One region of the Neoundibacterium parvum genome, then DNA from elsewhere that is predicted to be linked to it. Evidence: predicted binding sites of a transcription regulator. Region 1 holds the regulator's gene; each other region holds the start of a gene.
The links. The regulator LexA, encoded in region 1, represses DNA repair genes until DNA is damaged. The targets are predictions, from matches to a motif close to ACTGTATNNNNATACAGT.

Region 1 (4,411 bases):
CATAACGACGGATATTCGCTGCCGACGGCGTATTTTGCGCCAATGCGTTGAGGTAACTCAAACCGCCCGCATCCTCTGCTTTATTGATGGCAGTGAGCGCATCAAAGACGGTAATCACATCGGCGGGGCGCGAAGCATTAATCAGCTTGACGATAGCCTGGAAAATAATGCGATGATCATAGCGATAAAAATCACCCTCATTAATAAAGTCGGCGATTCTATCCCAGGCGGCGTTATCCAACAACAAGCCCCCAAAACAGATTGCTCTGATTCTATGGAGTGTGGCGGGATGCGAAGATTATCTAACTGCGGATCGGAAGGTGCTTTCATGGCGCGCATTATACCTTTTTATTTGCCTTGAAAAGCAAGTGAAAGTGCGCCTGAACTAGCCTAATTTTCGAGAGAAGAAAGATGCGTCACAACAAAAAATTATGCAACACCTAATTGACAAATTACGGAAAAAATTAGCCGGATTTCCAACGCAAAAAAAAGCGTAGTCTATTGCGCGAAATCAAAAATAAAAATAAAAAAAGCCGGGAACACCCGGCTTTTTTTTAAAGCAAGCGCTAATTAAGCGTGTTCGCCCAATACTGCAACGATGACATCAACTACAACATCAGTGTGCAATGCAACTGATACAGCGTGATCGCCAGCAGTCTTCAAAGGACCCAATGGCAAACGCACTTGAGATTTCTCAACTGCGAAACCTTGCTTAGTCAAAGCATCAGCGATGTCTGAATTGGTTACAGAACCAAACAAACGACCATCAACGCCAGACTTTTGCGAGATTTGAACTGTCAAACCACTCAATTTTTCGCCTTGTGCTTGCGCAGCGGCCAATTTAGCAGCTGCTGCTTTTTCCAACTCTGCGCGCTTCGCTTCGAATTCAGCGATTGCGGCTGCAGTTGCACGGCGAGCCATACGTTGTGGAATCAAAAAGTTACGTGCATAACCATCTTTAACACGAACTACATCACCCAGATTGCCGAGATTAACGACTTTATCCATCAAAATAATTTGCATATTCTTCTCCTATTACGCTGTATGCAGATCAGTGTACGGCAGCAACGCGAGGTAGCGTGCACGCTTGATCGCTGTATCAACTTGACGTTGGTACAAGGCTACAGTGCCAGTCAAACGTGCTGGCATGATTTTGCCGTTTTCTTGCACGAAGTCTTTCAGTGTATCGATGTCTTTATAATCAACTGCAGCTACGTGTCCTGCTGAAAAGCGGCAAAACTTCTTGCGCTTGAACAAAGGATTTTGTTGCTGACGCTTTTGCTTCAGTTTGCTTTTATCAAATTTTTTACCGAATGCCATTTTAGGCTCCTAATCTAGTAAAGGTGTCTCGAACTCATTTTCCTGAAAATCAGTGATATGAAAAACGAGACTTTTGCTGTTGCGATTTTTACGCGCTAAAAAACCCGTGAATAACATCGTGACTCCCAATTGTATTTCCAGGAATCGCTTAGAAATCGTACCTGCAGCGATTGCAGTGATTTCAAATTCAACCTGGCGCTGGGTGCTCGCCTGTTCTTGCTTAGAGTAATGCATCAGTACTGCAGTTGCTATCGGAATTCCGGCTGGTGTATAACGCAGCGCTGATTTTTCTGCAATGCTAGCGACGACTTTAAGCTCATTCACAAATAATTACGCGTCCTTCGTTAAAACTATTAAGCTGCAGGTGCTTCAACGCGTTGCGTCTTAGCTGCATCTTCTTTCTGAACTGCTTTCATCATTGGAGATGGCGCTGTTTCAGCTTTTTTCAGTTTAACTGTGAGGTGACGCAGAACGGCATCGTTAAATTTGAATGCTGTTTCCAACTCAAGCAAAGTCTCAGCATCGCACTCTATGTTCATGCAAACATAGTGAGCTTTAGCCAATTTTTGAACGACGTAAGCCAGTTGACGGCGACCCCAGTCTTCCACGCGATGGATTTGACCACCACGTGTAGTAACGCTAGCTTTGTAGCGTTCGATCATTGCAGGCACTTGCTCGCTTTGATCAGGGTGTACGATAAATACTATTTCATAATGACGCATATATTCTCCTTGTGGACAATAAAAAGATGCCCGCCTCGGCGTCAAGACGAGTGCGGGAAGAGGAAAGCCGACAATAGTAACCGATTTTCAAGCTTTGCACAATTAGTTCTAGGAGCAAAAGCGACTCGGTTGCCGCGTGCACAAATGAAATAGCAGTCAAATCACTTATTCCATATTTTTTGCAGGTTTTCCTTGCATAAGTGACTTCACTGTATAAAAATACAGTCTGCATATACATACAGCTAATTGAAAGAACCACCATGCTGAAACTGACCGCCCGCCAAGAGCAGATTCTCAACCTGATCAAGGATGCCATACAAAACACAGGCTTCCCCCCAACCCGCGCAGAAATCGCAACAGAACTTGGATTTCGCTCGACCAATGCGGCCGAAGAACACTTGCAGGCACTGGCGCGCAAAGGCGTCATCGAAATCGCAGCCGGTACCTCGCGCGGCATACGCCTATTAGAATCCGAGTTATCCAGCCACATGCCAGGAATACAAATGGCATTGCCGCATCCTGCGCTGATGCAATTGAGCTTACCCTTGGTTGGCAGAGTAGCTGCAGGGTCACCCATCCTAGCGACCGAACATGTAGAGGCCACCTATAACGTGGATCCTGCACTGTTTTCTGCCAAACCGGATTTTCTACTAAAAGTACGCGGTCTGTCGATGCGTGACGCTGGCATTTTGGATGGCGATCTATTGGCAGTAAAAAAATCTGATACGGCGCGTAACGGACAAATCGTAGTTGCGAGACTAGGCGACGATGTGACAGTAAAACGCTACAAAAAAACCAGCGCCGGCATAGAATTAATCCCAGAAAATCCAGACTATCCAATTATCAAAGTGAGCGACACCGAAACCGACTTCTCACTCGAAGGATTGGCGGTTGGCTTATTACGCAGCTGGTCGTAACAAGCAAGGCGCCAAGACGCAGTATCCATGCGGCTTCCAGCCTAGCTTGCCTGGAAGCCGCATGGATACTGCGCGCTGAGCATGGCTGTTTAAAAATCGCCAGCCACCAAATAGAAGCATGCCCATAAAAAAACGCCCGAGAATTTATCGGGCGTTTTTTTAAATTGATGCCAGCTGCAATAAAGCAACTGGCCCAACATCACATCAGTGTTTAATGGCCGAAGCCTCGATCGCCGCATCTGGTTTCGCAGTCGCAGCAAGTGCGACATCCTCATCCGTCAAGGCAACAGGTTGACGCTCCAAGGCAATTTCCAAGACTTTATCAATCCAACGCACCGGGATAATTTCCAGTTTATTTTTAACGTTGTCCGGAATATCGGTCAAATCTTTCGCATTTTCCTCAGGTATTAGCACTGTCTTGATGCCGCCGCGATGCGCTGCCAGTAACTTCTCTTTTAGCCCACCAATAGGCAAAACTTCACCTCTCAGGGTAATTTCACCCGTCATCGCCACATCAGCCCGTACTGGTATGCCTGTAAAGATAGAGACCAAAGCGGTAGTCATAGCTATACCCGCTGAAGGACCATCCTTCGGCGTTGCACCTTCGGGAACGTGGATATGGATATCACTCTTCTCAAACACGTCGGCTTTAATACCCAGGCGCTTAGCACGGCTACGCACCACCGTGCGAGCAGCCTCGATCGACTCTTTCATGACATCACCCAATGTACCGGTGCGTATCACGCCGCCCTTACCAGGCATCGCTACCGCCTCTATGGTCAATAAATCGCCACCAACCTCAGTCCACGCCAAGCCAACCACTTGACCGACCTGATTATCTTTGACCGCCACCCCGAAATCATAACGACGCACACCGAGGTATTTGTCGATATTTTTCGAATTGATAGTCGCCTTCTTTTCGGTCTTTTTGAGCAGCAACATCTTCACGACCTTGCGGCAGATCTTGGAGATTTCGCGCTCTAGCGAACGCACGCCAGCTTCACGCGTGTAATAACGAATGATGTCGCGGATCGCTGTTTCTGCGATCGTAATCTCTTCTTCCTTCAAACCGTTATTTTTGATCTGCTTAGGCAATAAATAACGCTGCGCGATACTGGTCTTTTCATCCTCAGTGTAACCGGACAAACGTATCACTTCCATCCTATCCAATAAAGCCGCAGGAATATTGTAAGAGTTGGACGTAGCCACAAACATCACATCTGACAAATCAAAATCGACCTCGATGTAATGATCCGAGAAAGTATGATTCTGCTCAGGATCCAAGACCTCCAACAAAGCGGAGGATGGATCACCGCGGAAATCAGCCCCCATCTTATCGACTTCATCGAGCAAGAATAAAGGATTGCGCACCCCGACCTTCGCCAAGCTTTGTAAAATTTTGCCTGGCATAGAGCCGATATAGGTGCGGCGATGTCCACGGATCTCGGCCTC
Region 2 (4,411 bases), 1.1 Mb from region 1:
CTCGTTTGAGAAAACCCAGCAATGGCTGGACACCGCGCTCGAAATGCAAAAACAAGAAAAGGCGATTCCATTTGCGGTACGTAGCCTGCTTAGCGGAGAAATTATAGGCTCCACACGCTACTGTAATATCGACCAGAATAATAAGCGCTTGGAAATTGGCTACACTTGGTATGCAAAACGGGCGCAAAGAAGCGCGGTCAATACCGAGTGCAAGCTGCTCTTATTAAGTCACGCCTTTGAGGTGCTATCCTGTAACGCGGTAGAATTTCGCACCGACTGGTTTAATCGCGCCTCCCAGGCTGCGATCGAGCGACTAGGTGCAAAACGCGACGGAGTGCTACGCAATCACACCATTTTGCCAGACGGGCGGGTGCGCGACACGGTGGTGTATAGCATCCTGCAAAATGAATGGCCGGGCGTTAAGAAAAATTTGCAATTTATGCTCAACCAATATCCTTAATTCGAAGGACCTTAAGTGCTAATCGATTTCTTCTTCACCCTGAAAGATGCAAAAATTCCTGTTTCCATCAAGGAGTTTCTGACCTTGCTAGAGGCCATGGAAAAAGGCCTGATCAGCATGTCTATGGACAATTTCTATTTCCTCTCCAGAACCATCATGATCAAGGATGAAGCGCATTACGATAAGTTTGATCGCGCTTTCGGATTGTATTTCAAAGGCATAGAAACTATCTTTGAAAAAAACCCCGAAATACCGCTCGAATGGCTTAGCCAACGCATGCTGCGTGAACTCAGTGACGAGCAGCGCGCCGCCTTGGAAAAATTCGGTTACGACAAATTAATGGGCAGGTTGCAAGAACTACTCAAGGAGCAAAAAGAGCGACATGAAGGCGGTAGCAAGTGGATAGGCACGGGCGGCACCTCCCCTTTTGGCAACGGCGGCACCAATCCCGAGGGAGTGCGCATAGGCGGCAAGGGCGGCAATCGCACCGCGGTCAAAGTGTGGGAAGCGAGGGCATATAAAGATTACGATGCCGAGCGCGAACTGGGTACACGCAACATCAAGGTAGCACTGCGGCGTTTGCGCAAATTTGCGCGCCTTGGCGCACAAGAAGAGTTAGCCCTCGACGCCACGATCAAGGCGACCGCAAATAATGCCGGCTACCTGGATATCAAAATGCAGGCCGAGCGCAAAAACAATATCAAGGTCCTCATGCTGCTTGATGTCGGCGGCACCATGGACGACCATATTGCGCGTACCGAAGAGTTGTTTTCGGCCGCGAAAACAGAATTTAAGAATATGGAATTTTTCTACTTCCATAATTGTGTTTACGATTATTTGTGGAAGAACAACCAGCGCCGCCATGCGGAAAAATCTCCGACCTGGGATGTCTTGCGCAAATACCCGCCCGACACCAAGGTGATCTTTGTCGGCGACGCCACCATGAGTCCCTATGAAATTTTGCAACCAGGCGGCTCGGTTGAGTACAATAATGAAGAAGCTGGCGCCACCTGGCTGCAACGCTTCACCTCTAGCTTTCCCAAATTCATCTGGCTCAATCCTGAGCCAGAAGGCTTATGGCAATACCGGCAATCGGTTTCGGTGATACGACAAATTATGAATAACCGTATGTTTCCAGTGACAATCGAGGGTTTGGAACGCGGCATGCGTCTATTAAGCAAATAAAGCGCTCGCTCAAATGCGCATACACTGTATATAAAATCAGCTAAAGCCAACTAAAGCTAACAATTACGGCTACAATAGGCAAATTTTACCGACTGCGCTATGCCGGACTGAACATACTGAGTAAATATTTTTTGGATTTTTCAGTTTGCATTTGTTAGCAGTCGCTAAGCCCTATAATTTAAAAAAATATTTTTGCCAATTCTTTTAGACTCATCGCATGGCCACTAAAAAAACTTCTCTCCCATCCGACTATAGCGAATCATCCATCCGTGTCCTCAAGGGACTGGAACCGGTCAAACAAAGACCTGGCATGTACACCCGCACCGAAAATCCCCTGCACATTATTCAAGAGGTGATCGACAATGCCTCGGATGAGGCTCTGGGTGGGCATTGCAAGAATATGCACATCACCGTCAATGCCGATGGCAGTATTACTGTCGAAGATGACGGCCGCGGTATTCCGGTTGGTCTGCATCCGGAGGAACAAGTTCCAACCGTAGAGATAGTCTTCACACGCTTACATGCGGGCGGAAAATTCGACAAGGGTTCAGGCGGCGCCTATGCGTTTTCGGGCGGCTTGCATGGCGTCGGCGTATCGGTCACCAATGCCCTCTCCAAGCGCTTAGAAATCACAGTATGGCGCGAAGCCGGCATCCATAAGCTTACTTTCGCCGACGGTGATGTGATCGAGCCTTTAACTAGCGTGCCGCAGACCCGTGGCGACAAAAAGAATGGCACCCGCGTTAGCATCTGGCCTGACCCCAAGTATTTTGATTCGCCGAATATTTCACAACTAGAGCTGCAGCGTTTATTGCGCTCCAAGGCGGTCTTACTACCGGGCGTCAAAGTCACGCTGACTATAGAAAAAACCGGCGAGAGCCAGACCTGGCAATACGATCAGGGTCTGCGAGGCTATCTGACCGAGTCGCTGGCGCAATCTTCGCACGGTGAACCCCTGATACCTTTGTTTGAAGGCGAGCAATTCTCAAATGGCGACACCGATGGTTTTGCCGAAGGCGAAGGCGCCAGCTGGGTCGTGGCATGGACAGAAGAAGGCGCGGTAGTGCGCGAATCCTTCGTCAACCTGATTCCCACCACAGCCGGCGGCACGCACGAGTCCGGTTTGCGCGAAGGTCTGTATGGCGCGGTCAAAGGCTTCGTCGAGATGCATTCACTGCTACCAAAAGGCGTTAAGCTATTACCCGAAGACGTGTTTGCACGGGTTTCTTTTGTGCTCTCTGCTAAGGTATTGGATCCGCAATTTCAGGGCCAGATCAAAGAGCGCCTGAACTCGCGCGACGCCGTCAAATTGGTATCGAGCTTCACTAAACCACCGCTAGAACTGTGGCTCAACTCGCATGTTGATTACGGCAAAAAACTTGCTGAGCTAGTCATCAAACAAGCGCAATCCCGCCTTCGCTCACTACAAAAAGTCGAGAAGAAAAAATCTTCCGGAGTTGCCGTATTGCCGGGCAAACTGACCGATTGCGAATCTAGCGATATCACCCGCAACGAATTATTTCTGGTCGAAGGTGACTCAGCCGGCGGATCGGCCAAGATGGGGCGTGATAAGGAATTTCAGGCGATACTGCCGCTGCGCGGAAAAGTGTTAAATTCCTGGGAATCTGAGCGCGATCGCCTGTTCGCCAACAACGAAATCCATGACATCGCAGTCGCGATCGGCGTCGATCCGCACAACATGAAAGACAATCCGGACATCTCCAATCTGCGCTACGGGAAAATCTGCATACTGTCGGATGCGGACGTCGATGGCTCGCACATTCAAGTGTTGTTGCTGACGCTGTTTTTCAAACATTTTCCGCAGTTGATAGCGCGCGGTCATATCTGTGTGGCGCGCCCTCCCCTGTTCCGTGTCGATGCGCCAGCGCGCGGCAAAAAGCCGGCGCAAAAAATCTACGCGCTAGACCAGGGTGAACTGACCGCGATAGAAGACAAATTGCGTAAAGATGGCGTCAAAGAAGGCGCTTGGGCGATCTCGCGCTTTAAAGGTCTGGGTGAAATGAATGCGGTGCAATTGTGGGACACCACCATGAATCCGGATACCCGTCGTCTCCTGCCAGTGGCGCTGGGCGAGTTTGATCAAGAGTTTTCTGAAGCACGCTTCAATATGTTGATGGGCAAAGGCGAAGCGGCAGCCCGCCGTGCCTGGCTGGAAGAACACGGCAACGAAGTGGAAGCCGACATCTAATTCCATATCTAAATCATCCGTGCACTTTGTCGGCTTCGCTGGCCGTACGTTTGTACTGTCTGCGCCCTTCGCGTTCACGAATGATTTAGAAATGGAATAGAATTTCAAAAGCACTTGCGCAATATCCATGCGCTTTCCAGAGCAAAAGTGCCTGGAAACCCGCATGAATACTGCGCAATTGAAATTAGAAACTATAATTTTCTTATTCTAAAGAACAAGCATTATGAGCGAACAAGCAAATTTATTTGAAGAAGCCGCAGGCGGCGGTGGCGAAGGCGGCGAAACTCTGACGCTGGCCAGCTTTGCCGAGCGTGCCTATCTCGACTATGCGATCTCGGTAGTCAAAGGACGTGCGCTACCGGATGTCTGCGACGGCCAAAAACCGGTGCAGAGACGCATCCTGTATTCAATGAACGAACTCGGTTTAAACTCCGCTGCCAAGCCACGTAAATCAGCCACAGTAGTCGGTGACGTTTTGGGTAAGCTCCATCCGCATGGCGACCAGTCTGTGTACGACGCGATGGTGCGCATGGCGCAAAATTTCTCACTGCGCTATC
Region 3 (4,411 bases), 830 kb from region 1:
TCAGGTCTATGTGCTTTACGAATGCGATATTGTGAATCCGGCATATCATTCAAGGCCAGTCTAGCGAGGCTTTGCAAGAGTGGGTTTTGATACAGCATTTTGCGGCTTTTACGCCAGGTTCCATCCAATACTATCAAACGCAATTGATCAGGTAACGCCAAACATTGATGATCCAGGGGCGGCGACTCGACCACACCACTCTGACCTTCTGAGCGCTTAGGGTAGAGTAACAGCGTCGTCTTCTCAGTCGCAAATAAGATACTTTGCAAAAATTCAGTTTCAAATTTTTCAGCGATATGCAACTGACTATTTGCCACACTCAAATGCAGTAGGCGCGCACTGCCTTTGGCATGGTGCTGCTCCAGCGGATGCTGCAAGATGATGAGTTCAACCTTAGAGGACGTCGCGGTGATCCACTGACAGATACAGGCACTCACTGGACGCAGGCAGCGCGTGCAAATTTCTCTGCGGCTAGTCGGTAGTTGCGAAGTCAAACTCATAGATTTAACGCAATTCTTCCAGAATTTTTAGAGTTTCATCAAAATTCCAGATTCGTCGGATTTCTATCACATCGTATTTCGCTGCAATATTCGGCGGGAAAGCTGCGTAGGGAGCATTCACCCGCACGATACGTTTGACCGCCTCATCTAAATCGGCCCGCCCACTGGAGCGAATAATAGTCACATCCTCGACGCTGCCATCGCTGCGTAGCGCGACCACCACCACAGGGTCGCCACGGGCTTTATCTTTCGCAGTTTGCGAATAGTTTAAATTGCCATTGCGCTCGACTTTTTGACGCCATCCATCTACGTACATGCGCAAGGGAATTTCTCTTTCTATACTGCCAAAAAGGCTGCGTCGCCGATCATCTTGCTGGCTGCGCGGCACGGGTGGCGTACCACGCAATACGTCCATACCGCGCAATTGCTCTCTGGCGCGACTGGCCAGCTCACTACTAAAGATATCCTTAGCGCGCGCCACACCGTCAAGCTTTCCTGGTCCACCGAATGCATCATCATTGGCCTTAGCTTGACTTGCTGCCTTGCCCGCTGCGGCAACTGCAGCATCATTGAGTGCGCGCTCACGCCCCCTTTGCTCAACTAGTTTTTGCTCTGCTAGTTTTTGTTCTGCTAGTTTTTGCTCTGCTAGTTTTTGTTCTGCTAGTTTTTGCTCTGCTAGTTTTTGCTCTGCTAGTTTTTGCTCTGCTAGTTTTTGCTCTGCTAGTTTTTGTTCTGCCTGCTTTTGCGTTTTCAATTCTTGTTGTTGCTGCCGCAATTGTGCTTGCTGGATTTGTTGCTGGATTTGTTGCTGCTTTAATTGCTCTTCCAAAGCTTTTTTAGCTTCTAGATCGAGCGTCAATTGATGCTCTTTTGCCTGCGCCTCCTGATGTTTGCGCTGCATTAATTGTTCCTGTTTCTGAGCTGCGAGTGCAGCGGCGTTTTGAGCGTTTTTCTGGGCGACTTTTTCTGCATTTTCCTGTGCCAATTGACGCGCATCATCTTCCTGCTTTTTCGCTATTTTTTTCTTTTGCAAAGACTGCTCCGCGACTACCGCCTCTTGCTGCTGCTTTAAGGCTTCGGCTTTTTGCTCTGCTTTTTGTTGCGCTTTTTGTTGCATTAATTGCGCGCTCTTCAGCGCCAACTGCTGCGCCTGTGCATCACGCAGAGCTTGCGCTTCTGCGTCGATCAAGGCTTGCTTTAGATTTGCTTCTTTTTCTCTGTTGAGCGCTAATTCGGCCAGTTGCGCCTGGGCTGCTTGCGCCTCTAATTCAGCATTTTTTTCTTCTACCAGTGCCAAGATCGCCTCTTCTTTTTGTTTGGCGATCTTGCTGTCACTTGCTTTATGTTCTGGCTCTTCTGGGCTAGCCGCCGGCACGACAAAACTATCCTCAGTTTTTTGATCTTGAGCGATAACTCGCACGGGGGTCTCGACCGCGTCCCGCGCCGCCGCTGGTGTAGGCAGCACAGGTAAAGGCAGCACAGGTAAAGCCAGCGCACTAATCTGCTCGACCGTCTTATTTTTTTTCTGTTTTTTCGGTTTTTGCACAGCCTTGCTCACCGCAGGGGCAGGCACAACAGGAAGCGGCATTGCCATCAACTGCATTCCAGAAATTTGCTCAGGTTTAGGCGCTGCCAATATGGGGGGCGCCGCGGCAACCGCCTCCTCAGGCTGAGGCGCTGGCAAAGCCAGCTGTATTGGTAGATCTGGCGGCGGCAAGTCTAGACGGCGCTCGCTCCAGGGAGTTGCCAGTCCCGGCAAACCTAAACCTGGAATACCAAACTGCAAAGACAAGAGCAGCGCATGACAAAGTAGCGACAACAACACGCCTATGAACAGGCGCCTATTCGCAATATCCTTAGTGACAGCCGGGGTCGATCCTGTAGTAAAACGCATGCAAGTAATGGTAAGCAATGAGAGTTTGTCCGCGCGCATTATCGCATGTGAACCTCAGTTTTCACTAAGTTAGCCTAGCGTGCTCCTCTCAGCCTACTTATCGGCCTGACTTATCGGCAGAATATGCAAGCGCTGAGCGCCTGCACTACTCGTCAAGCGTGTCAGAATCGGTTACTATCACTGCTTATTCATACAGTATGAGAGCAGACTCATGATAGGTCGCATCGCAGGCATCCTCATTGAAAAAAATCCCCCGCAATTATTGGTTGATTGCCAGGGCGTGGGCTATGAAATCGATGTCCCCATGAGTACGTTTTACAATCTGCCAGCATTAGGTGAAAAAGTCATACTACTCACCCATCTGGCGATACGCGAAGACGCGCATGTTTTGTTTGGTTTTGGCAGCTCAGAAGAGCGCGCCACCTTTCGCCAGTTAATCAAAATTAGCGGCGTCGGTTCGCGTACTGCGCTGGCGATTTTATCTGGCATGTCGGTGGCCGATCTGGCGCAAGCGATTACCTTGCAGGAAGCCGGACGCCTGACCCGCGTGCCAGGCATAGGTAAAAAAACGGCCGAGCGCTTGCTACTCGAGTTAAAAGGTAAATTGGGTGCAGACCTGGGTGCTGCTAGCGCAGCGATTGCCGCTGGCGACCATAGTTCGGATATCCTCAATGCCTTGCTGGCACTCGGCTATTCCGACAAAGAAGCCTTGCTGGCAATGAAGTCGGTGCCGGCTGGTTCTGGCGTCTCGGATGGCATCAAGCTGGCACTTAAATCGCTGTCTAAAGCGTAAACCATAGCCATGAGCATACAAACCGATAATTTTTCTTCCGCAGTCAGCGAAACCCGTATCATTTCAGCCACGCCCTCGTCACCGCAAGAAGAGGCGATAGAACGCGCCTTGCGCCCTAAGCAGCTCGATGAATACGTAGGACAGGAAAAAATTCGTGGCCAGCTAGAGATTTTTATCAGTGCCGCCAAGAAGCGTAGCGAAGCACTCGATCACACCTTATTGTTCGGCCCGCCTGGTTTGGGTAAAACCACGCTGGCTCACATCATCGCCCGTGAAATGGGTGTTAATCTGCGCCAGACCTCGGGGCCGGTACTAGAGCGCGCCGGCGACCTGGCAGCGCTACTGACCAATCTGGAAGCGAATGACGTCTTGTTCATCGATGAGATTCATAGGCTATCACCGGTAGTCGAAGAGATTTTATATCCTGCGCTGGAAGACTATCAGATCGACATCATGATAGGTGAAGGTCCCGCAGCGCGCTCGGTCAAACTCGATCTGCAGCCCTTCACACTGGTGGGGGCCACCACCCGCGCCGGTATGTTGACCAATCCTTTGCGCGATCGTTTTGGCATCGTTGCCAGATTAGAGTTTTATACGGCGGACGAGCTTACCAAGATCGTCACGCGCTCAGCCGCCTTGCTAGGCGTGCCGATACAGCCGGACGGCGCACGTGAAATCGCCAAACGCGCGCGCGGCACGCCGCGTATCGCGAATCGCCTGTTGCGCCGGGTGCGCGATTACGCCGAGGTTAAGGGCAATGGCGAAATTAGCAAAGAGGCCGCCGATGCGGCCCTGATCATGCTGGACGTCGATGCGGTAGGTTTTGATCTGATGGATAGAAAACTGCTGGAAGCGATCTTGTTTAAATTTGGCGGTGGCCCGGTCGGTTTAGATAATGTGGCAGCCGCCATCGGTGAAGAGCGCGACACCATAGAAGATGTGCTGGAACCCTATCTGATACAACAGGGCTATTTGCAACGCACACCACGCGGTCGCATCGCCACCCCTAGCGCCTACGCCCACTTCGGCATTACGGCACCCAGAACCGGGCCGAATGGTGAGTTGTGGAATACGCTGGATTTGTAAGTCAATCTCACTAACATCTACTCCACCTTAATATACTCCACCTGAGTATATTTTTAGAGCCAGCTATTCATATGCGCAAGATGGCTATTTCTTTATAATTTTAGGGGGAGTATTCCTAAAGCCGGATCAGAAAGTCTA

Region 2: the regulator LexA is predicted to act here: its motif matches at 1,669-1,686, upstream of EJN92_RS17785 (DNA topoisomerase IV subunit B).
Region 3: the regulator LexA is predicted to act here: its motif matches at 2,574-2,591, upstream of ruvA (Holliday junction branch migration protein RuvA).

What each region holds. Positions count from the first base shown of each region.
Region 1 is NZ_CP034464.1:276,085-280,495, forward strand. Features, by position in the region: partial or broken gene EJN92_RS01225 (replicative DNA helicase) at 1-330, opposite strand, end outside; gene rplI (50S ribosomal protein L9) at 571-1,023, opposite strand; gene rpsR (30S ribosomal protein S18) at 1,036-1,320, opposite strand; gene priB (primosomal replication protein N) at 1,330-1,644, opposite strand; gene rpsF (30S ribosomal protein S6) at 1,674-2,042, opposite strand; gene lexA (transcriptional repressor LexA) at 2,303-2,959, shown strand; gene lon (endopeptidase La) at 3,164-4,411, opposite strand, start outside.
Region 2 is NZ_CP034464.1:4,072,360-4,076,770, reverse strand. Features, by position in the region: gene EJN92_RS17795 (GNAT family N-acetyltransferase) at 1-460, shown strand, start outside; gene EJN92_RS17790 (vWA domain-containing protein) at 476-1,645, shown strand; gene EJN92_RS17785 (DNA topoisomerase IV subunit B) at 1,863-3,854, shown strand; gene parC (DNA topoisomerase IV subunit A) at 4,078-4,411, shown strand, end outside.
Region 3 is NZ_CP034464.1:1,109,945-1,114,355, forward strand. Features, by position in the region: gene EJN92_RS04680 (tRNA-uridine aminocarboxypropyltransferase) at 1-500, opposite strand, end outside; gene EJN92_RS04685 (TonB family protein) at 505-2,394, opposite strand; gene ruvA (Holliday junction branch migration protein RuvA) at 2,606-3,187, shown strand; gene ruvB (Holliday junction branch migration DNA helicase RuvB) at 3,197-4,273, shown strand.